DNA from 4 places in the Arthrobacter sp. StoSoilB5 genome. Region 2 is predicted to be linked to each of the others. Evidence: riboswitches for the same ligand, from Rfam matches in the RefSeq annotation. Region 2 holds a riboswitch; each other region holds the start of a gene.
What was found. A riboswitch is a leader RNA that binds a small molecule or an ion and turns the genes downstream of it on or off. The one in region 2 is predicted to bind S-adenosylmethionine.

Region 1 (5,490 bases), 2.0 Mb from region 2:
GTGCGGTGCCATCCACTGGACAGCGACGTCCTCGAGCGGCTTCTCAACGGGTTCGCCCAGCCATTCGGTAACGCGTTCCGCCGAGCCCGCGATGGTGAGGCTGGACATCTTGACGTCACTCTCATAGACCCTGGACGGGTGCAGTGAGGGGTCGCCCTCCCACTTGAGCAGGTACGGCACCTGGGGATCGGCGATCAAGCCGAGAATGCCGATCTGCCGCCACACGAGTTCGCGGCCATCCGGGAACTTGCGGTTGCCCGGAACCGCGGAGCGGCCGAGGCGGTCTTCGAAGGGGGCTAGGTCGTCAACGGCGACGCACCAGCCCATCCAACCGCCGCCAGCTGCTGAGCGCGCGCGGACCGCCTGGCCAAAGGGTGCCTTGTCGGAAGCGGGGTGGTCCAGGACCTCCACGACTTCCAGGTATTTGTTATCCGCCAAGGGAATGATCATGTTCCGGGTACCGAAGCGCGGGTGCACTCCGCCCCGGACTGCGTCCACTCCCAGAGCTGCGGAAATTCGTTCGGTAGTGGCCAAAAGGCCATCTCGTTCACAAGCGTAAGAGACGTGATCCATGCGCATGGCTTCATCTTGGCACTTTGTGATCGGGGTCTCAGCTAAGGGAAGCCTAACTATCATGGGACCTCAGCTGTGTGCCGCCGGAATGCGTCACGGTGGGTCGCCTGAAGACCGAAAAATACTGCCTTCGTCACAAAGCTGTCCAAGGCCCCGGACGCTTCCTAGACTGGCCCCAGCCAACGCCTCCAGCGATCCACGGCAAACCCGCGCGCCACTAAAAGGAGAATTCAATGTCCCAAGGATGGTCTTTCGAAACCCGCCAGATCCACGCAGGGCAGGAACCCGACTCTGCCACGGGAGCGCGGTCGCTTCCGATCTACCAGACCACTTCCTTCGTGTTCCCCAGCGCAGAGAGCGCGGCAAACCGGTTTGCGCTGGCTGAGCTTGCCCCCATCTACACCCGCATCGGCAACCCGACGCAGGATGCCGTGGAGCAGCGCATCGCCAGCCTGGAAGGCGGACTGGGCGCATTGCTCCTCAGCTCAGGACAGGCCGCGGAAACGTTCGCCATTCTCAACATTGCCGAGGCCGGCGATCACATCGTCGCCAGCCCCAGCCTGTACGGCGGAACCTACAACCTGTTGGCCCACACGCTAAAGAAGTTCGGCATCTCCGTCACGTTCGTGGAGGACCCGGACAATCTGGACCAGTGGCGGGAAGCTGTGCAGCCCAACACCAAGCTGTTCTTCGGTGAGGTAGTTTCCAACCCGCGCCAGGACGTGCTGGACATCGAGGGCATTTCACGCACCGCGCATGAGGCCGGTGTGCCGCTGATCGTGGACAACACGCTCTCAACCCCATACCTCATTCGTCCCATCGAATGGGGTGCGGACATCGTGGTGCACTCGGCCACCAAGTATCTTGGCGGCCACGGTGCGGCGATCGCCGGCGTGATCGTGGACTCCGGAAACTTCGACTTCGGAAAGGACCCGGAGCGCTTCCCCGGATTCAATACCCCGGACCCCAGCTACAACGGACTCGTTTACGCCCGGGACCTGGGCAAGGACGGCGCGCTCAGAGCCAACCTCTCCTACATACTCAAGGCCCGTGTGCAGTTGCTGCGCGATCTGGGTTCGGCGGTTTCCCCCTTCAACGCCTTCCTCATTGCCCAGGGCCTGGAAACCCTGAGCCTGCGCGTTGAGCGCCATGTCTCCAACGCCACCAGGGTTGCCGAATGGCTTGAGTCGAGGGACGACGTCGAATCGGTCGCCTTCGCGGGGCTGCCCTCCAGCCCCTGGTACGACCGCGGCCGGAAGTATGGCCCCAGGGGCACCGGTGCCGTGGTGGCGTTCACTATCAAGGGCGGTGTCGAGGCCGGCAAGCGCTTCGTCGACGGCCTGGAGCTGCACTCCCATGTTGCCAACATTGGTGACGTCCGCTCGCTGGTCATCCATCCGGCGTCGACCACCCATAGCCAGCTCACAGTGGAACAGCAGGTGGCCGCCGGTGTTAATCCAGGCTTGGTCCGGTTGTCCGTGGGAATTGAGCATGTAGACGACATCATCGCTGACCTGGAGGCCGGGTTCCGGGCTGCCAAAGGCGCTTAAGCGCACTGGGAGGAGTGGCCGCCCGCCGCAGTCGAAAATTCGCCGGGCGGCCCTTCGCCGTGCGTGTTCCTGAAGCAAACGACCCCAAACCGTCACACAGCTGTCACATTCTTCGCCAAAACACCCGTATTTTTCCTAGACTCTACGTATTAGGTCATGAGTGCCAGTGACAGCCCCGGCTTGCTGGCCGGCAACCCTCCTCCGCGGTGGGGTGCCCCGGGTGAAGACCTGGCCTGTCGCACGCAAGGCGACGGGCAAGCGCGAGGTTAGGTGTCAAAGGAATGACCATTACTGCTACAGCACTCCCCAAATCGGGCGAAGAAGATGGGACGGTCAAGTACGCCGGCGTAGGTCCGCTGGAACTTGAAGCCGGCGGTTTCCTCCCCGATGTTGTGTTGGCCTACGAAACCTGGGGGCAGCTGAACGCTGATGCGTCCAACGCTGTCCTCGTTCAGCACGCACTGACGGGAAGCACGCATGTGGCCCGCGGCGCAACGGATGAGGAAGGCTGGTGGGAGCAGCTTGTCGGTCCCGGTGCGACGATCGACACCAACCGGTTCTTCGTTATCTCCATCAACATTGTGGGCGGCTGTTACGGCAGCACTGGCCCGTCGTCCGAGGCGCCGGACGGGCGGCCTTGGGGATCCCGCTTCCCCCTGGTCACTTTGCGCGACAGTACGGCAGCCGAAGCGCGCCTGGCCGATGCATTGGGCATCAAAGCATGGCACGCCGTCCTGGGCGGTTCCATGGGCGGCGCCCGCGCACTTGAATGGGCTGTGACCTATCCTGAGCGCGTTCAGCGGTGCGCAGTTATTTCTGTCGGCGCCTACAGCACAGCCGAGCAAATCGCTTTCGCCCAGTCGCAGACCCTGGCTATCCGCCAGGACCCCAACTTCAACAATGGCGACTACTACGGTGGACCGGCTCCCGAGGCGGGCCTCGCCCTGGCCCGCCGGATAGCCCACATCACCTACCGTTCCGCGCTGGAGCTTGATTTCCGCTTCGGGCGGGAAGCGCAACACCAGGAGACGCCGCTGGCCGCTGCGGTGCTGGGGGAACGCGGCCGCTACCAGGTGGAAAGCTACCTCGACCACCAAGGCACCAAGCTCGTGCGCCGGTTCGACGCCAACAGCTACATCGCCATCACTGAGGCACTCATGTCCCATGACATCAGCCGGGGCCGTGGCACCTTGAAGGACGCCTTGGCAAGCACCACTGCCGAGTTCTTCGTGGCAGCCGTCGACTCGGACCGCCTCTACTTCCCGGCCCAGTCATTGGAGCTGGCGCAAAATCTGCCAGGCAATGTTCCCGTCCACGTCATCGAGGCTCCCATCGGCCACGATGGCTTCCTGACCGAAATCGGCCAACTGTCAGAGCAACTGCGCGAGGCCTTCTTCGCCTAAGCCGGCTCAGCCATTCATGATTTCGCCGCGCTGCTTCATGTAATCCTCCATGGCAATTTCGCCGTTGCTGAACTTGAGGTCCAGTTCGGCCAACTTGCGTGCGCGGAAGCCTTGGTGCCCGGAACCGCTGTTGCTGGGGAACGTAGTTGAAGAAACGTTCGACGGCGGTCCCGCCGGCGGTGCCGCATCCGCCGGGCGGATGTGGGTGGGCTCGGGAGAATAGCCGGGGTAGTTTTGCGGCTGGTAATTCTGCTGCTGTTGGTAGCCCGGCGGAGGAAACCCCTGTGGCGGGTAGCCCGGACGGGAGAAGTTGCGGTCCTGGAGCCGCCGCGCCCGGGACTTGTTGTATATGCGGATCCCCAAGGGAATCAGCCACGAGCAGACGATGATCCAGAAGATCAGATTGTTCACGGTGCAGGCCTCCTAGGTCTTAACCCAGCTTAGTCCCGCAGATTCACACCAACTTTGCCTCCATGCCCAGGAACTTTCCGTAGCGCTCCACTTCTGCCTCCAAAGCATGGTGTTCGGCTGTTGTGGCCGGCCGGTTCATTCTGACGTCGATTTCGCAGATCCCACCGCTGAAGGCGTGCCGCCACCATCCGGCCAACCTGCCATCCAGCAACACCACGTGAATGGGAGCATCGCCCTCCGGGAAGTAGGGCGCCTTTCCGCCGAGGTAGTGCCGCGACTCCGAATAGCCCATCACGTACTCGTCGTAGCACTGGATGAGATCGACCCGGGGAAGTCTTGGCCCGGCGTCGGCTGGTGGGGGAGACGCTGCAAGCACATCGATGTCTTCGGCCGGCAGGTAGAAGTCCAGGCCGTCAATTGCCACGGTGGCCAGGGCGCCAGGAGCCCACTCTCCAGCCGCCTGCACGCCAAGCCGCACATCCTTCATGGTCAGTCCGGACCACGCGGCGCAATCCTTGACTGTGGCAGGTCCCCGGCTGCTGAAGTATCGCAGCGCCAACTGGCCCAAGGCCCACTCGCGGTCATCGCCCGTCAAGGAAGTGTCGCCAGGTGTGGGCACACGTTCCTGGAAGAGGGCGTAGGTCTGCTTCAGCGCGCCGCCAGCGGAGCGGACCGGAGCGCCGCTCACCAAAATTTTGCTGATCTCCGCGTGCATCAGGTGGTAAATGAAGCCAAGGCCTTTGCTGGGAAGCCCCGCCTGTTCCAGCACGTCGGCTAGTTCTTCGCGGGTTTTGTGGGCGCCACCGGCCACAGCTTCTGCAAGGATCCGCCCACTGACGGCGGTAGTGGCCTCATCAACTCCCGTCTGCCTGTACATGCCCTTGTTTCCTTGATGCAGGCGATCGGCAGACAAACCCATCAACCAGCCGAGGTCCTCACGATGCACAAAATGCCACGTCGGCCGCAGGATGTGCGTCCGCAGGATCCTGCCGTCAGCCACAGCCTCCTCTACTTGCCCGGCAGTGCTGCCGTTCGTTCTCTGGGCAAGAGTCCATCGGGCATAGGGAAATTCCTGCGATTGCACGGCGAGGAGGTTGCGCAGCACGTCATCGACGCTCCCGCCGAAAGGAGCCCGCAACTGCTGACGGCGCAGGCGCAGGCGGACAATGTCTTTAGGCTGCATTGAACACTCCTGGCCGCAGTCGCATTACCTTAGCCGCGCGGCAGCATGGTGCCGTTGGGTCCGAAGACCGGTCCCGGCGTCGGGCGTTTGGGTGTAATGCCATCACCGGAGGATCTGTGCCGCAGCCTGCGGATAACCCACGGGACAAAGTACTCACGGGCCCACACCAGGTCCGAGGAACGGGCCTCGCGCCAGGTGCGCGCCGGAAGGGGCTTCGGAACGAGCGGTTCCAGGCTGTGATGGACGTTCAGGGCTTCCAAGACCATCATTGCGATGGTGTGGTGTCCCAGGGGTGAGAAATGCAGGCGGTCTTCGTCCCACATCCGGGGATCGGCCAACTGCCTCAGCGACCACATATCCGCAATGATTG
Region 2 (5,490 bases):
CAACGCGGACCAACTTGTGGTGGTGGTCGCCGCGGCCAACCCGGAACCGCGCACTGGCTTTATCGACCGCGCCTTGGTTGCAGCCTACGACGCCGGGATCGAGCCACTGCTGCTCGTCACCAAGGCTGACGTCAAGGATCCTGCCGAGCTGTTGTCCAACTATCTCAGCCTGGACTTCCCTGTCATCATCAGCCGTACGGCCGACGCCGAAGCTTCCGGTATTGACGCCCGATCGGACGACGGACTGTCCGCGCGTCTGGACAGCAGCGCCGTTGCCCAATTGCGGGCCCACCTTGATGGCAAAGTGACAGTCATGCTTGGCCATTCGGGAGTCGGCAAGTCCACCATGGTCAACGCCCTGACCGGCGCTGAGCGCGCTACGGGTGGCGTTAATGCTGTCACCGGAAGGGGCCGGCATACGTCGTCGTCGGCGTTGGCCTTGAAGCTGGCGGACGCGCCGTCCGGTAGCTGGATCATCGATACCCCCGGTATTCGTTCCTTCGGACTCGCGCACGTGGACCCCGATCGCATCCTGCATTCCTTCCCCGATTTGGAACCGGGCACCGAAGCTTGCGACCGCGGCTGCAAACACGATGCCAGTGCCATCAATTGTGGACTTGACGCGTGGGTGAACGAGGGAAACGCCGGTCCTTCCGGAGTGGCACGGTTGTCTTCGCTCCGGCGGCTGCTGGGCGCAGACCCGCGTTTGGAAGCGAAGGAAACCAAGGAACTGGGTACCGTCAACTAAACATTGGTGGAACACGGATCCAACTGCAGGGAAAGTTTCACGATAGTTTGGTGGCATGACCCAACCCGTATCCAGCTACAACGATGATCTGCGACTGGCCCACGTGCTGGCGGATTCCGTGGACGCCCAAACCATGGACCGCTTCAAGGCACTGGATCTGCGGGTCGAGACCAAGCCTGACCTCACTCCCGTTACTGATGCCGACAAGGCTGCGGAAGAAGCAATCCGGGGCCAGCTGTCGCGCTCGCGCCCCCGGGACGCTGTCCTCGGCGAGGAGTTCGGCAGCAGCGGCCACGGCTCCCGGCGCTGGATCATCGACCCCATCGACGGCACCAAGAACTTCGTGCGTGGCGTTCCAGTGTGGGCCACCCTGATCGCACTCGTGGACGAAGGCGAGCCGGTGGTTGGAGTTGTCAGTGCTCCCGCACTCGGCAAACGTTGGTGGGCGGCAAAGGACATGGGCGCCTATATGGGGCGCTCCCTGGCCTCGGCCACCCGGCTCAAGGTGTCCAACGTTTCGCGCCTGGCCGATGCTTCGATGTCATATTCCAGCCTTTCCGGTTGGAAGGAACGCGGCAATCTCGACGAATTCCTAGGTCTGACGGAAGACATCTGGCGCACGCGTGCCTACGGCGACTTCTGGTCCTATTGCTTGGTGGCCGAGGGGGCCGTGGATATCGCCTGCGAGCCGGAATTGAACCTTTACGACATGGCCGCGCTTGTACCCATCGTCACGGAAGCCGGCGGCCGTTTCACCTCGTTGGAAGGCGAGGATGGCCCCTTCGGGGGCAACGCCTTGGCCACCAACTCCATCCTGCATTCAGAGGTCCTCAAACGGCTAAACCCCGCCTTGGATGACCTCCTCTGATCCAGCGATACGAGCAAGACATCTGGCTGTGGATAGAATTTTCGACGGCGGATGCCTCCTTTACGGGGCATCCGCCGTTTTTTCTTCGCCCAAAGGGCTGTTTCGGCACGCTTCGTAACAATCCGCTTAACAAAGCGAAGCGACTTTGGAACAGGCCGGAGGCTTGCCCTAACCTCTTTACAGGTCACGAGTGCCAGCGCTAAACCCCGGTTTGCTGGCCGGCAACCCTCCATTCGCGGTGGGGTGCCCCGGGTGACGACCTGGCCGGTCCGGAAGGGATACGGCAAGCGCGGATCCCCTGTGGGGGTCCTTCTTGAGTGAGGTCCCATGAGCACTGCTACGTTCAACTCCACCGTCCTGCCGTCCTTTGCGGTCGGAGCAGCGCAGGAAGCCGCTGCAGGCAGGCCCCTGGCCGCTGTCACGGGCGCGGAGCTGCAAGCTCCCCTGATCCAGGGTGGCCACGTCCGCTACGCCAACCTCGATTACGGAGCGTCGGCTCCGGCCCTGACCATCGTTTCTGCGTATCTCAATGAGATCCTCCCCTACTACGCGAGTGTCCACCGCGGTGCGGGCTACGCTTCCCAGATCAGCACGTCCGTCTACGAGAACTCCCGCGACATCGTGCGTGAGTTCATTGGCGGCCGCCCCGACGATTCCGTCATCTTCACCCGGAACACCACGGATTCACTCAACCTGTTGGCAGGCTGCCTTCCGCAACTCGACGGAAAGCCGACCGGCGAGGTCCTCTACCTGGACATCGAGCACCATGCCAACCTCCTGCCTTGGCAGGGCGTTCCGCACCGCAGCGTCGTAGCTGCTTCTACACTGACCGCTACCGTGGCAAAGCTCCGCGAGGAACTCAGTCAAGGCGGCGTGTCCTTGCTGGCAGTTACCGGGGCTTCGAACGTGACGGGCGAAATCCTGCCGATCGCCGAACTAGCCGCCCTGGCGCACGAATACGGTGCACGGATTGTGGTGGACGCAGCCCAGCTTGCCCCTCACCGCCGCATCAACATCACCGAATCAGACGTCGACTACATCGTATTCTCCGGGCATAAGCTCTACGCTCCGTTCGGCGCCGGCGTTGTTGTAGGGCGCCCTGACTGGCTTGACGCCGGCACTCCCCACCTTGCCGGCGGCGGCGCTGTTCGTGAAGCCCGCCTCGACTCGGTCAGTTGGGCTTCCGGTCCCGCACGTCACGAGGGCGGCTCCCCCAACGTCCTGGGCGCGGCAACATTGGCGCGCGCTACGCAGGTGCTCGCCGGGCTGGACCAAGAGGCCTGGCATGCTCATGAAGCGGCCATCCGCTCGTACCTGGTACAGGGACTTGAGGCAATCGACGGCGTTACCGTCCACCGGATCTTCAGCGACTCCGAGGACACCATCGGCGTGGTCAACTTCTCGGTGGAAGGATTCGACGCCGGATTGGTCGCGGCTTACCTCGCCGCAGAACACGGTGTAGGGCTTCGTGACGGCCGCTTCTGCGCGCACCCCCTGCTCAAGCGGCTCGGACTCCCTTCGGGCTCGCTGCGGGCCAGCTTCGGCGTGGGCTCCCGCTTGGAGGATGCCACACGGCTGCTGGCGGGTATCGAGGAACTCAAGCGCACCGGGCTCGGCTGGGACTACGTGGTGGACGAGGGCCGCTGGGTACCGGCCAATGACCACCGCAGCTACCCGGAATGGGCACCGAATACGCCCGGCACCGCAGGTGCCGCGCCCTGCACTATTGACTAAGCGGCCTGAGCCGGATCGTCAGCATGGTCCTTACGGTAAATTCGTAGGGTATCCCAGGCGTTTGCGGTAAAGGAGTTGTTGCGTGGCCATGCATTCCCGAGGTCTTTCCGGAGGCACGGGTAGCCCCGGTGGACCCAAGCTGCATGCCACCCGCCGCCGCGAGCTGGGCCTGAGCTTTCAGGACGGCGGGGAACACTACGATCGCGTTCGGCCCGGCTATCCCGCAGATTCAGTGGACTGGCTTCTTCCTCTGGGAGCGAAGTCCGCCGCGGATCTCGGAGCGGGAACGGGAAAATTCACTGCCCTCTTGGTGGAACGCGGACTTGAGGTGGCCGCCGTCGATCCTTCCTTGGACATGCTGGAGCAACTGCAAAAGTCCTATCCTGACGTCAAGGCGTTGGAGGGAACGGCCGAGGCAACAGGGCTGACGGACTCAGCATTCGACGTCGTCAGCGTTGCCCAGGCCTGGCACTGGTGTGACCCGCTCAAGGCCAGCACGGAAATCGCCCGAATCCTTCGCCCCCACGGAGTTCTTGGCCTCGTATGGAACCAACTGGACACTTCTGTGCCCTGGGTCCACCGGCTATCGCGCATCATGCACGCCGGAGATGTGCACAAGCCCGGCTTCCGGCCAGTTATCGGACCGGAATTCACGGATGTGGAGAGCCATCTCACCAGTTGGCTGGACGCTGTGTCGCCGGAGGACATCATGGAGCTCACCAAATCGCGCAGCTACTACCTCCGCGCCAACGAGGCCACCCGGGCGAAGGTCATGGGCAACCTGGAATGGTACCTCTACGATCATCTGGGCCACGCCCCCGGCCAGCTCCTGGAACTGCCGTACGTGACGCAGACTTGGCGGGCCCGCAAGATCCAGGGCGCCCTGCCACGGTAGGCTTGGTGTGTGAAGACCAGTACGCCCTCCTCCTCGATCGAGGACTACGTCAAGGTCATCTACTCCTACACGGAGTGGCAGGACAAACCAATTACGTCCTCCCAGCTTGCCCAGCGGCTTGGCGTTGCCAATTCCTCGGTGTCTGAAATGGTCCGCAAACTCAAGGACCAGGGCTTGGTGGATCACCAGCCTTACAGTGCTATCAGGCTGACTCCGGAGGGCATGCGCCTGGCACTGTCCATGGTCCGGCGCCACCGCCTCATTGAGACTTACCTCGTGGACGAACTCGGTTACAGCTGGGATGAAGTCCACGACGAAGCTGAGATGTTGGAACACGCTGTGTCCGATACCTTCATCGAGCGCATGGCCGCCAAGCTTGGCCATCCCCTCCGGGATCCCCATGGCGACCCCATTCCCTCGGCAGACGGATCGGTGGAGTTGCCGCACGCCTACCGCATGATCGAGTTGGACGAGGGCCACTCAGGCCGCATCACCCGGATCAGCGATGAAAACCCCGATCTCCTCCGCTACCTCGCGTCGGAAGAGATCACCTTGGACGCTCCGGTGGAAGTTGTGGGCCGCAAACCTTTCGGCGGAGCCCTCGTTGTTCGGATTGGCAGCGGTCCACAGCGCCGCGAGTTTGATCTTGCCGACGAAGTTACCTCGGCACTTTGGGTCCAGAGCGCCGAAGTCCACGAAGGTTGCGTACTTCCCGCACGATGACCCGATGCGCTGCCCAGGCTACGTACGCTGGCTGGCCGACCCGCCGTCGTCGGACGCTGCATCCGGTTCGCTCCCAGCGGCAACTGCGGCTTCCGGAGCGGGGTTACGGATCCCGACGGCGGACGCCACCGCCCCGACAACGAACAGTACCGCCGTGACTATCAAGGCGTTGTACAAACCTTGCCGTGAGAACACCGGACCGACGATCAGGCCGGCAAAAGCAATACAGATGAGGCCGGCGATACGGGCCACAGCGTTATTGACGGCCGAACCGATTCCGGCCTCTTCCTGCGGTACCGCGCCCAGAATCGCAGCAGTGAGTGGCGCGACGAGGGTGGTGAGTCCCACACCAAAGACTATCTGGCCCGGCAACACCTGGGTCCAGTAGTTCAGTGGCTCCTGGACGGATAGGGACATGAGAAAACCAACACCGCACAACAGCGGCCCCACAGTCATGAACCATCGCGGACCATACTTTCCGGCCAACCCACCGAAGTAGGACGCCGTCAGCATCAGGATGAC
Region 3 (5,490 bases), 1.1 Mb from region 2:
GCATAGAACTGGGCTGTCTCCGGCCGCACTCCGGATCCGCCGCGGCTGAAGCCGATGAGCCGGGCGAGGATCACGGCCCGGGACGAGGGCCGGTCCAGGTAAGCGCCAACGCCACTGTTGTGATACCTGACTACTTGGATTTGGTACGCCAGGACCGACTTCTCCTCCACAGCTGTATCGCGTCCGGATCCGAGGAGGGTATTGAGGCCGTAGATTCTCTCCCCGGACGTCGAAGCCCGCTCCAGCACTTCCCGTGAGCGACCCAGCAAAGACAACGCATCTTGGTTGAGTTTCACGTGAAACGCCGGATCCAGCGCGGCCAGGGCAACGCTGCGGGCGTCCACAGGCGACGTCCCAATCAGCAGGGTCCTGGGCTCGGAGGACATCGTCAGAAGTCCAGGAGGTTTTGGCGGAAGCCGCCGTTGCCGTAACTCTTCCTCAACAGGCCGCGGCGGCGCAGTTCGGGAGTGAGCTTGTCCAACACGCCATGGACGGTCACGGGGTCCACAAAGCCGGAGAAGAGGAAGCCGTCGCCACCCACGGCCTCGCCGGTCTCCTCAAGGTAATCCGCGATTTCACCAACCGTGCCGATGATCGAATCGCCGGCACCACCGCTGCGTGCTTGCAGGATCTGGCGCAGGGTAGACCCCGGGGGCGCTGCCTTCGCGAAGTGTTCCAACGTGCCTTGGTTGCTGTTGGTACTCAGTTCAGGCAACGGCGCATCGAGGTCGAATTGCTTGAAATCGATCACCGAGAGGTAGGAGATCGAGTTGAGCTGGCTGTCGATGTCACGCTGGGTGAGCTCCCGGCGCCGCGCCCGCAACTCCTCGGCCTCGGCTGGTGAGCCGACTATGGTGGGCTTCAGCACGAAGAGTACCTTGACGTCGTCGGGGTTCCTGCCAGCTTGGGCGGCCTCGGCACGGATGGAATCCCGGTAGGCCTTCATGCCGTCAACGCCCCGCGCCAAGGCGATCGCCACATCCGCGTGCCCACCCGCGAAGGCTTTGCCGCGTGGCGAAGCACCGGCCTGCACCAGCACGGGCTCCTCCGGCAAGGGCGCGGTATTCAACGGGCCCCGGACCTTGAAGAAGTCACCTTGATGGTTGATGGGGTGCACTTTGGTGTGGTCCGCGAACACGCCGGCCTCAACGTCCTCAAGCACAGCGCCAGGTTCCCAGCTCCGCCAGAGCCGCCGGACGACGTCGACGAATTCCTCCGCCTTCTCATATCGCAGGTCGTGCTCGATCTGCTGGTCCAGCCCATAATTCTGCGCCGCAAGGTCGCTGCCGGAGGTAACAACGTTCCAGCCCAGCTGCCCCTCGGAGAAATGCTGGAGCGTAGCCAGGAGGCGGGCCGCCGTGAAGGGAGGATAGAACGATGCACTGACCGTGGGCACGATCCCCAGGTGCTTGGTTGCCGAAAGAAGGTACGGGACCAGCGCCAAGGGATCATGCTTGGGCGCAAAGGAGGCATGCGCCAGTGAAACCTCGGCAGTGCCGCCATAGGTGTCCGGAACAGTGAGGGAATCCTCGATGATGAACAGGTCAAGCCCGGATTGTTCGAAGGCCCGGACGGCCTCTTGATACAGGGCCGGCTTCTTCCAGTCGTAGCCCAGGCTATATCCGGGAGTGCCCCAGCCCTGGACGCCGAAACCGTGCCCCACGAACCATCCAAAATGCAGCATGGGCTTGAGTGTAGAACTGTCTTGTCCGTTCACCGCGACCTGATTTCATGCGAAGTTACAGGGGGTCGTACTGCGTCAATTATGCTCCCGGGACGTCACATTTGGGCTGTTACCCCAGCACCAGCCGGTTACGCAACATGACGGCTGCGCAACCGCTTGCAAGTGCGGGCCGCAGCCGCGGGATGTTACGTTTTTCTTGAGTAATGAGCACCAGCGCCAAGCCCTGACTTGCTGGTCGGCAACCCTCTCTCCGGCGGGGTGCCTCAGGTGACTACTCGGCGTATCGACACTTCGAACTGCAAGCGTGACTGAGGAGCACCAGCCAATGCCTGAACCCACTGAAGAAAAACTCTCCTACCGCCTGATCACAGGTCCGGATACCCGTGAATTCTGCGAGCGGATCACAGCGGCCCTCGCCGAAGGCTACGTGCTCCACGGCAGCCCGGCCGCCGCCTTCAATGGCACGGATATCATCGTGGCGCAGGCCGTCGTCCTGCCCACTGCCATCGCCAGCGCAGACGCCGCAGTTGCGAATGCCGTTGACCAGTTGGAGAACTACGAAGACGACGAAGCATTCGAGGGACACGCATGAGTTACGCAGGTGACCTGACCCCGCAGGACGCGTGGGCAAAGCTGGAAGAAGGCGCCATCCTGGTGGACGTCCGCACCGAGGGCGAGTGGGCCCACATCGGGATCCCGGACACCAAGGCCACGGAGAACGATCCCCTGTTCATCCAGTGGAACCTCGCCGGCGGCATCCCCAACTCCCGCTTCCTTGAGGAACTGCAGCAGCAGGCACCCGAGGGCGAGGGCGTGGAACTCGTTTTCATCTGCCGCTCAGGCCAGCGATCCATCTCCGCGGCCATCGCCGCGACGCAGGCTGGCTTTACCGCCTACAACGTGCTCGAAGGCTTCGAAGGCGACCCGGACCGCTACGGGGAACGCACCATCAACGGCTGGAAGAACCGTGGCCTGCCGACCAACCTGGGGACCGACTAAGTGACTTTCAATCCTGATGCCGCCAGTTGGAGCCCTGACACACAGGCAGTACGCGGCGGCCTTGACCGTACCAACTTCCAGGAAACGTCCGAACCCGTTTTCCTGAACTCCGGCTTCGTCTACGAATCCGCTGCCGCCGCCGAACGCGCCTTCACCGGCGAGGACGAACGCTTCGTCTACTCGCGCTACGGCAACCCGTCCGTGGCCACCTTCCAGGAGCGGCTGCGCCTGCTCGAAGGCACCGAGGCATGCTTTGCGACCGCGTCCGGCATGTCCGCGGTCTTCACCGCTTTGGGTGCCCTGTTGGCTGCCGGTGACCGCGTGGTTGCCGCCCGTTCCCTGTTCGGCTCGTGCTTCGTCATCCTCAACGAGATCCTGCCGCGCTGGGGCGTTGAAACAGTGTTCGTCGACGGTCCGGACCTCGAGCAGTGGCGTGCCGCCCTCTCCGAGCCGACCACCGCCGTCTTCTTCGAATCGCCCTCGAACCCCATGCAGGAAATCGTGGACATTGCCGCCGTCAGCGAGCTGGCGCATGCCGCAGGGGCGACTGTCGTCGTCGACAATGTCTTTGCCACTCCCCTGCTGCAGCGCTGCGGTGACTTGGGCGCAGACGTCATCGTGTATTCCGGCACCAAGCACATCGATGGCCAGGGACGTGTCCTCGGCGGCGCAATCATGGGCACCAAGGAATTCATCGATGGCCCGGTCAAGCAGTTGATGCGGCACACCGGACCTTCACTCTCCGCGTTCAACGCCTGGGTGTTGACCAAGGGCCTGGAGACCATCGGCTTGCGCGTGAACCACAGCTCGGCCTCCGCTTTGAAAATCGCGGAATGGCTTGAGCAGCAACCTGCCATCAGCTGGGTCAAGTACCCCTTGCTGAAATCGCACCCCCAGTACGAGCTTGCAGCCAAGCAGATGAAGGCCGGCGGTACCGTACTGACCTTCGAGCTGCTGCCCTCTTCCGGGCGTTCCGCCAAGGACGCCGCCTTCGCATTGCTGGACGGCCTGCGCGTCATCGACATCTCGAACAACCTCGGCGACTCCAAGTCCCTCATCACGCACCCGGCCACCACCACCCACCGGGCAATGGGGCCGGAAGGTCGTGCGGCCATTGGACTGAGTGACGGCGTGGTCCGTTTGTCCGTTGGCTTGGAAGATGTAGACGATCTCATCCTGGATCTGGAGAAGGCCCTCAAACAGGTCTAACCTTGCTGCCATGAGCGGCAATCACCCCTATCGCCGTGCCGGAGCGGTCATCGTTGCCGGCACGGTGGTGTGGTTTGTGGGTATCTCGCCGGTATCGCGTGTTTACGTCACCCCTGACGCCGCCGAACGTCTTCGCATGCTCAAGGCCGGCCAGCGTGGCTGGGTGGTCGGGCAGCACCTCGCCGCGGCCGGAACTGCCGCTGTACCCGTTGGATTCGCAGCATTTGCCCGTGGTGTTCCGGGCCGACGGGCCAAGCGGTGGGCTGTTGCAGCCGCGGCCGCTTTACTCGCAGGTGCTCCGCTCTTTGTCTCCAGTTTGTCCCGCCGCGCCTCGGACCTGGAACGCTTTGCCTATGGCCGTGGATCGAATGCGCCGTTCCTTGCCTATTCCGGGCTCCACGTTCTTGCTTTGGCTGCTCTCGGCGGAAGCCTTCTTTCGTTGCCCACCAAACGGTGGATCGGAGTCACGGCCGCAGCCAGCGCGCCCATCTACGGCGCCATCCTTGTGGCAAAGAAGGACATCCCGCCGTTCGTGTTCTACCTCGTCGAGGGCTTGGCGGGGGCGTACCTGATGACGTGGGATGGGACTGACCCAGCGGAAACCTAGAGCCTGCGGACCCTTGTCAGGATGGGCGCGGTTCGGTTGAGGGCAGGGTCCTTACGTGCATCTGCTGCAGCACCACGGACCGTCACTTTCACCGCATGTCCCACCACCGCTCCCAAGGCCTCATCACTGGGCGGACTTCCCGGCAAATTTTGTGAATCACGTTGCCTGTTGTTGAAACGCTCTGCGGCTTCGCGTTGCTCCTGGGCTCCGTTCCCGCGTTCGAGGATGTCCGAGACTCCGGCCTTCACGAGCTCCAGTTCACCTTGGTCGTCCAGGACAGGGCTCAGATAATCCACCAAGGCCCAAACCACATCAGCTGCCGGTTGGGGACGGAAGTCGCCAAAGTCCAGGAGGTCTCCGCGCAATCCAGAGTTGCTCGCTTGCCAACTCGCCATCCGGAGCAGGGCTGTCGGCACCGAGGCGGGCTCAACGCCGTCGAGCATTTCCAGGGAAGCGGTCTCCACTAAAGCCCTCACCAACACCGCAACCAGGGCTGCGTCCTCCGAACGGAGGCACACATCAGCCACCCTGACTTCCACGGTGGGATGGTTGCGGGAGATGCGGGCGTCAAAGTAAATCATGCCCTCGTCAAGGAGCACCCCGGTCTCCAGGAGGCGCTGGACCATCCGCCGGTAGGCAGTCAACGAGCCAAACACAGCGGAAGGGCCGGATGTTGGCCAACGGTTCCACGCCTGGATCCTGTAGCTCTCGAAACCCGTGGGCACCCCGCGCCAGTACGGTGAATTGGCGCTGATGGCCGTCAACACAGCGAGTTTGTCGCGGATATGATCCAGGACGACCACGCCCTCTTCAGGCGACTCCACGGCGGTGTGCACATGGAAGCCGCAGGTCAGTTGCTCGTGGGCCGTCAAACCGAAGCGTTCAAGCATCACGGCGAAGCGGGGATCAGGAGTCGTATGGGTGTTCTTAGCCAGGGGCGAGGTGGCAATCGCGGCCACCCGGGCGTCGTGCTTCCTGGCAGCGTCATTGG
Region 4 (5,490 bases), 2.6 Mb from region 2:
GTGTCGAGCTCCAGGCTGCCGGTGATGTAGCTCTTGGGGCCGTTGTTGAGGGAGTACATGGTGCTGCCGCCCGTACCGATGACGTTGTCAGCCAGCGCCGGAGCTGCCTCGGGAGTGGTCCATGAAATCAGCAGCGGAGCCCACCGGTCGCCGTACTTGGATGGTTGGTACGGTTCGCGCTTCCCGGTTGGCAACTCGTCTGTGCTGCCATCGTTGACGAACTGGATTCCGGACGCTGCGGAGATATTGGCGATTGCGGTGCTGAGCAGCCTGTCCGTACCCTCAGGCGCGGTGGCGCCATTCACCACGTAGTGCAAGGGGCGGCACGGTGAGTACCCAACCGGAGTGCCGTCGTCGTTGGTTGCCAGGAACTTGTACGAATCGCTGGCGTGTTCTGGAGCCAGCGGCGAGGCCAGCGGGGCGTCTGCCTCTTCCACTCCCGGAGGCGGTGCGTCCAGGGCCCGGGGCGGGGCCTGCTGGCTTGGCTCACTCTTGGGCGAATTGGGCAGGGCAATGCCCGGAAGCAGGCTGGTGATGCGAGGATCGCCGTGGAGGAGGCCGCTGACGAACACAGCCACCACGGCGGCGAGGACAGCCATGAGTAGGCCGCGAAGAATCTGGAGGGTTGTGCCGGCACGACGGTGTTTTGGCGCGCGCAACGGCGACTGCTCCGAATCCACGGTTCTCCATTCCTCACGCCCCGGTCACGCGGGGCCGCGCGGAGGACGAACCAACATTACCGCCTAGACGATCATCGTTCCGAACGCGAGGCCAAGCCCATAGGTGGCGGCCGCAGCGCCCAAGCCGATCGCCAACTGCCGGAAGCCACGGCTCAGCGGTGAGGTTCCGGACAGTAGCCCGACGACGGCGCCAGTCGCCAGGAGCGCGATCCCCACCAGTACGCCGGCTACTACCAGTGCCGCCACGCCCGTCATGCCAAAAATGAACGGAAGGATCGGCACGATGGCACCGGAAGCGAAGAAGCAGAAGCTGGACATCGCAGCCCCCCAGGCAGACCCCACGGTTTCATGGTCGTCGGCGGGCTGCTCCTTCTCGGGTTGCAAGGAGAGGCTGGGATCGCAGTCGCAGCTGAAGAGTCCCATGCGTTCGGCGGCCCGGTGTTCGGCGGCCTCGCGGGTCATGCCGCGAGCCAGGTACACCAGCACGAGCTCGTTGTGCTCAATATCCAAGGACGGGGCGGCGGTGAGGGTTGCCTGCGTGGGCAGTGTGGCGCTTAGCAACTCCCGTTGCGACCGGACTGAAACGTACTCGCCGGCACCCATGGAAAGGGCGCCGGCCAGCAATCCCGCCACGCCGCTCATGAGTACAACCGGGCTTGGAACGCCCGTTGCGGCCATACCCATGACCAGTGAAAGGTTGCTCACCAGGCCATCGTTGGCACCAAAAACAGCGGCACGGAAGGTACCGGAGAGCCTGTTGCGGCCACGGGTGGCAAGGCCCCGGACAACTTCTTCGTGGATTTGCTCGTCGGCAACCATGGCCGGAGTCGCAGCGGGTTCGGCCCCGTAAGGAGAGCGGCCTTCGGCGCGCTGCGCCAACGCGAGCACGAATACGGAGCCGAAGTGCCGGGCCAGGAAGCCCAGTATCTGGCTGCGGGTGGAAGCTCCCTTCGGCATTCCGGCGTGTTCTCCGAGGAGCTTGAGCCAGTGTGCCTCGTGTCTTCCCTCTGCCTCGGCCAAGGCGAGCAGGATCTGGCGTTCTTCGCCGTCGCGACGCTGGGCGAGCTCCCGGTAGACAGCGGCTTCGGCACGCTCGTCAGCCAGGTATTGACGCCACCGCCTGATGTCCGAGGACGTGGGCCGGCCTGATTGGGGTGGTGTTCCGGATCCGGGGGCGGGGTCCGGAGCGGGGCTCGACGGACCGTGGGATTCCTGGTGCTTTTGCACTTTCTCTCCTGTGCTGGGTGGGGTAGTTGCGGCCCCATTGCACGCCCACTGTACCGCTTATTGGCGCGGATTTTTGGCCGGTATTCCTTAGTTGGAATGTTCGGCGTGCCTTAATTTCCGGGGTGGAAACACTCTGCTTCGAGCCCTCCTTGGTCCCGTGCCGGCCCTTGCCTTGACCGCCTGCGGGCACAGTGCTCAGATGGATAGACAGGGGCGGGGGCCCTCCCCGCACTCGGTCAGCGGGCTGCCTGCCAGCCCACCAGACGGAGGTTGCAGCATGGATACCACCGAACCGCACGCCAACCACCCGGTACGGGAGACCATCGAGTCGGACCCCGCTTATGACTACAGCGACGACCAGGAAGTCGACGAACCCTGGGTGGAGGAAATCGACGTCCCGGAAGACGACGAGCGCGTTGTCCCCCTTGACGAAACCGAAGAGTTCCGCGGGGAAGAAGACGAAGAACCCTAGGCAGGGCCTTCTTCACCAAACGTGAAATGACGCTCGAGCCCTGCTGAACACCCGAGCGCTGCAACAGTCACGGTCAGCGTCCTGGACGATTCGCACCAACGCGAAGGGCGCACGGCCTGGGCCAGCGCCTGCGCAATCAAGCGCGGCTCGGGGTGTCGGAACCGGTGCAGCCCGCCGTTCAGTACCAGCGTCACAGTCCCCAGGACAAGGTCGACGCCGGGAATCACCCGCACGGTCCGCGCTTTGGTTTCGGTGGGGATGCCCTGGATGGGGGCGGTAACGCCTTGGCTTGGGGTGGTAACGCCTTGGTACGGCAAGGACTGTTCCTTTGGGGGAGTGCTCTTGCCCGCTCGGTTGTCTCTGGTCCGGGGCGGGCCGCTTCCTCATCCGAACCACCCTTGAACATGGGGTTGGTGTGTGGCCAGTCGGAGCTTGGCGCCACCTCTCTTGAAGCATGCACCACTGTACTGGAGGAGTGCCGAGTGGAGAAGTAGCGTCCTTGGTTACCCCCCCTTGTTACGGGGCCTGCTTGTTGTGGGGCCTGCTCTGCGCCTTTTGTGGCCTGGATAGCGCGCAGAGTGGGCCTCGCAACGGGTCCCCGACAGCACAACGGTCCCCGGACAGAGCAACGGCGGCGCTGCCCCGAAAAGGGGCGGCGCCGCCGTCGAACATTGCTCAGTTCAGTTCGTGCCTGATGCCTGAGGTCTGGTGCCTGAAGCCTGGTGCCTGAAGCCTGGTGCCTTGTGGCCCTGGGCCGCTAGCTGTACTGAGTCAGGACGTTGGTTACATCGTGAATAGGTGAAGACCTCTTAGGTTGGTGGTTACCACACACAGCCAACGACTAAGAGGTCTTCATGTCCCACCGTAATGCCCGCTTGACCCCGACCGGTAGGCGGATCCTTATCGAGCGCGTCCTCGCCGGCCGTCCCGTGGCCCATGTGGCCAAAGAAATGGGCATCTCAAGGACCTGCGCGCACCGCTGGATCAGCCGGTACCGCACCCATGGCTGGGCCGGCCTCGAGGACCGCAGCTCCCGCCCAAGGTCGTGCCCACACGCGACTTCTGCTGCGCTGGTTGCCGATGTCCTGACCCAGCGCGTGAAGCACCGCGAAGGGCCAGCGGGCCTGGCAGCCCGGTGCGGGACGAGCGCCCGGACGGTCTCCCGGATTCTGACCCGCGCGGGTATGCCCCGGCTGTGGGACCTGGACCCGGTGACCGGGGAACGGATCCGGGCATCCCGTGCCACGGACCGCCGGTACGAGCGCGACGCTCCCGGAGACATGATCCACATCGACGTCAAGAAACTAGGCCGGATTCCCGACGGCGGAGGCTGGCGGGCAGACCCGAACCAATCCGCCCGCAACCACTCAACAGGCCATACAAGGGTCGGTTTCGACTACGTCCACGTGGCCGTCGATGACCACACTCGTCTGGCCTACGCCGAGGTCCTGCCCGACGAGAAAGGCCCGACCTGCGCAGGGTTCCTCACCCGGGCCGCAGCGGCCATGGCAGCCAACGGCGCGCCAGTCAGACGGGTCATGACCGACAACGCCTTTGCCTACCGGTTATCGAAAGATTTCCAGGACGCACTCGCTGCACTGGGCGCCAAGCACGTCCTGATCAAACCCCGCCATCCCTGGCAGAACGGCAAAGCAGAACGCTTCAACCGCACCCTTCAAGAAGGCTGGGCCTACCGGCAACCATTCACTTCCAACCAGGCCCGGACAGACGCCCTGCAGCCATGGCTAGACTTCTACAACAACCACCGGCCGCACGGCAGCCTCGGAGGCAAACCACCCATCAGCAGGTGCAAACAACCTACTGACTGAGTACAGCTAGCTGGCGGTGTGGCTGCTGACCGGGTGGGCTTCCAGGGGCAATTCCTCCGAGACGGCACCGGCCACCCGCTTGTCCCAAGCAGCCCGGACTTCTGGTGCAGTGGGAGGCGTGAGGAGCGAAATCACGACGTATGCCACGAACGAGGCCGCCAGGCCGTAGTAGATAGGTTCGTTGGCGTAGACGCCATCCGCGCTCGGAATGACTCCAATGGCGAACAGAATCAGCAAGGTCAGGGTCAGGACCGAGCCCACTGCCATGGACCATGCAGCAGCGATACCGGTTCCGCGCTTCCACACGAGGCCTCCGAGAATCGCGACCAGGAGGCCGCCCACGAGGATGTCGTAGGCAATGGTGAGGGCAACAACTACGTCCTGCGCAGCCATGGAGATCAGGACAGCAACGATGCCCAGGCCAAGAACCCAGTAACGGTTGGCCTTGACGTCGTGCTCGGGGTTTTCCGTGTCGTCCGTGTTGATGGTCTTGCCGAACCAGCTGGCCACGAAGGGAACAACATCTGCGCGTGCCACCGTGGCGGCGGCAATAAGGGCGCCGGAAGCGGTGGACATCATGGCTGCAACAGCGGCCGCCATGACAAGGCCGCCGATGCCGATGGGCAGAATGTGGGTTGCCACCTCGGCGTAGACCACGTCCTTGCCAAGGTTGGCGACATCGATGTTGGGCAGTGCTACCCGGGCGGCAAGGCCGATCAGGGCGCCAGCCACGCCGTACAGGATGCAGTAAACGCCGGCCGTTGCTCCGCCCCAGCGTGCGACCTTGGCAGTCTTGGCGGTGAAGACGCGCTGCCAGATGTCCTGGCCGATCAGAAGTCCCAGTGTGTACACAACGAAGTACGTGATGATGGTCTGGACGCCGATTCCGTCGATCTGGAAGAAGCTCGCATCGACGCGCTCACGGATGCCGTCGAGTCCTCCGGCTGCGTTCATGACGAACGGAAGCATCAGGAAGAAGATGCCCACGGTCTTGATGATGAACTGGACCTGGTCGGCCAGGGTGATGGACCACATGCCACCGATGGTCGAGTAGACAAGCACGATTGCACCGCCGACGGCGATCGCCATCCAGCGTTCCCAGTCGAAGAGGACGACGAAGATGGTTGCGTATGCACCGGTGGACGTGGCGCACAGCATGAGGGTGTAAGCCAGCATCACAATTCCGGATGTCTGTGTGGCCTTGCTGCCGTAGCGAAGGCTCAACATTTGCGAGACCGTGTAGATCTTCAGGCGCTGGATGGTGCCGGCGAAAAGCAGGCTC

Region 1: linked by a shared signal. The riboswitch ahead of LDN75_RS07260 (homoserine O-acetyltransferase) and the one ahead of LDN75_RS16475 (aminotransferase class V-fold PLP-dependent enzyme) in region 2 are both predicted to bind S-adenosylmethionine.
Region 3: linked by a shared signal. The riboswitch ahead of LDN75_RS21465 (DUF1737 domain-containing protein) and the one ahead of LDN75_RS16475 (aminotransferase class V-fold PLP-dependent enzyme) in region 2 are both predicted to bind S-adenosylmethionine.
Region 4: linked by a shared signal. The riboswitch ahead of LDN75_RS05010 (hypothetical protein) and the one ahead of LDN75_RS16475 (aminotransferase class V-fold PLP-dependent enzyme) in region 2 are both predicted to bind S-adenosylmethionine.

The regions. Positions count from the first base shown of each region.
Region 1 covers NZ_AP024646.1:1,602,773-1,608,262, forward strand. The annotation lists gene LDN75_RS07250 (VOC family protein) at 1-579, opposite strand, end outside; gene LDN75_RS07255 (bifunctional o-acetylhomoserine/o-acetylserine sulfhydrylase) at 807-2,123, shown strand; SAM riboswitch class IV at 2,276-2,390, shown strand; gene LDN75_RS07260 (homoserine O-acetyltransferase) at 2,405-3,526, shown strand; gene LDN75_RS07265 (hypothetical protein) at 3,533-3,937, opposite strand; gene LDN75_RS07270 (winged helix DNA-binding domain-containing protein) at 3,981-5,120, opposite strand; gene LDN75_RS07275 (SGNH/GDSL hydrolase family protein) at 5,150-5,490, opposite strand, start outside.
Region 2 covers NZ_AP024646.1:3,641,913-3,647,402, forward strand. The annotation lists gene LDN75_RS16465 (ribosome small subunit-dependent GTPase A) at 1-748, shown strand, start outside; gene hisN (histidinol-phosphatase) at 804-1,616, shown strand; SAM riboswitch class IV at 1,799-1,912, shown strand; gene LDN75_RS16475 (aminotransferase class V-fold PLP-dependent enzyme) at 1,944-3,350, shown strand; gene LDN75_RS16480 (class I SAM-dependent methyltransferase) at 3,439-4,245, shown strand; gene LDN75_RS16485 (metal-dependent transcriptional regulator) at 4,255-4,968, shown strand; gene LDN75_RS16490 (MFS transporter) at 4,987-5,490, opposite strand, start outside.
Region 3 covers NZ_AP024646.1:4,732,068-4,737,557, forward strand. The annotation lists gene LDN75_RS21455 (aromatic amino acid ammonia-lyase) at 1-386, opposite strand, end outside; gene LDN75_RS21460 (NtaA/DmoA family FMN-dependent monooxygenase) at 389-1,717, opposite strand; SAM riboswitch class IV at 1,884-1,995, shown strand; gene LDN75_RS21465 (DUF1737 domain-containing protein) at 2,010-2,276, shown strand; gene LDN75_RS21470 (rhodanese-like domain-containing protein) at 2,273-2,683, shown strand; gene LDN75_RS21475 (O-succinylhomoserine sulfhydrylase) at 2,684-3,892, shown strand; gene LDN75_RS21480 (hypothetical protein) at 3,903-4,499, shown strand; gene LDN75_RS21485 (glutamate--cysteine ligase) at 4,496-5,490, opposite strand, start outside.
Region 4 covers NZ_AP024646.1:1,061,618-1,067,107, forward strand. The annotation lists gene LDN75_RS04995 (matrixin family metalloprotease) at 1-680, opposite strand, end outside; gene LDN75_RS05000 (VIT1/CCC1 transporter family protein) at 744-1,907, opposite strand; gene LDN75_RS05005 (hypothetical protein) at 2,185-2,379, shown strand; gene LDN75_RS05010 (hypothetical protein) at 2,376-2,696, opposite strand; SAM riboswitch class IV at 2,713-2,832, opposite strand; gene LDN75_RS05015 (IS481 family transposase) at 3,234-4,208, shown strand; gene LDN75_RS05020 (sodium:solute symporter) at 4,215-5,490, opposite strand, start outside.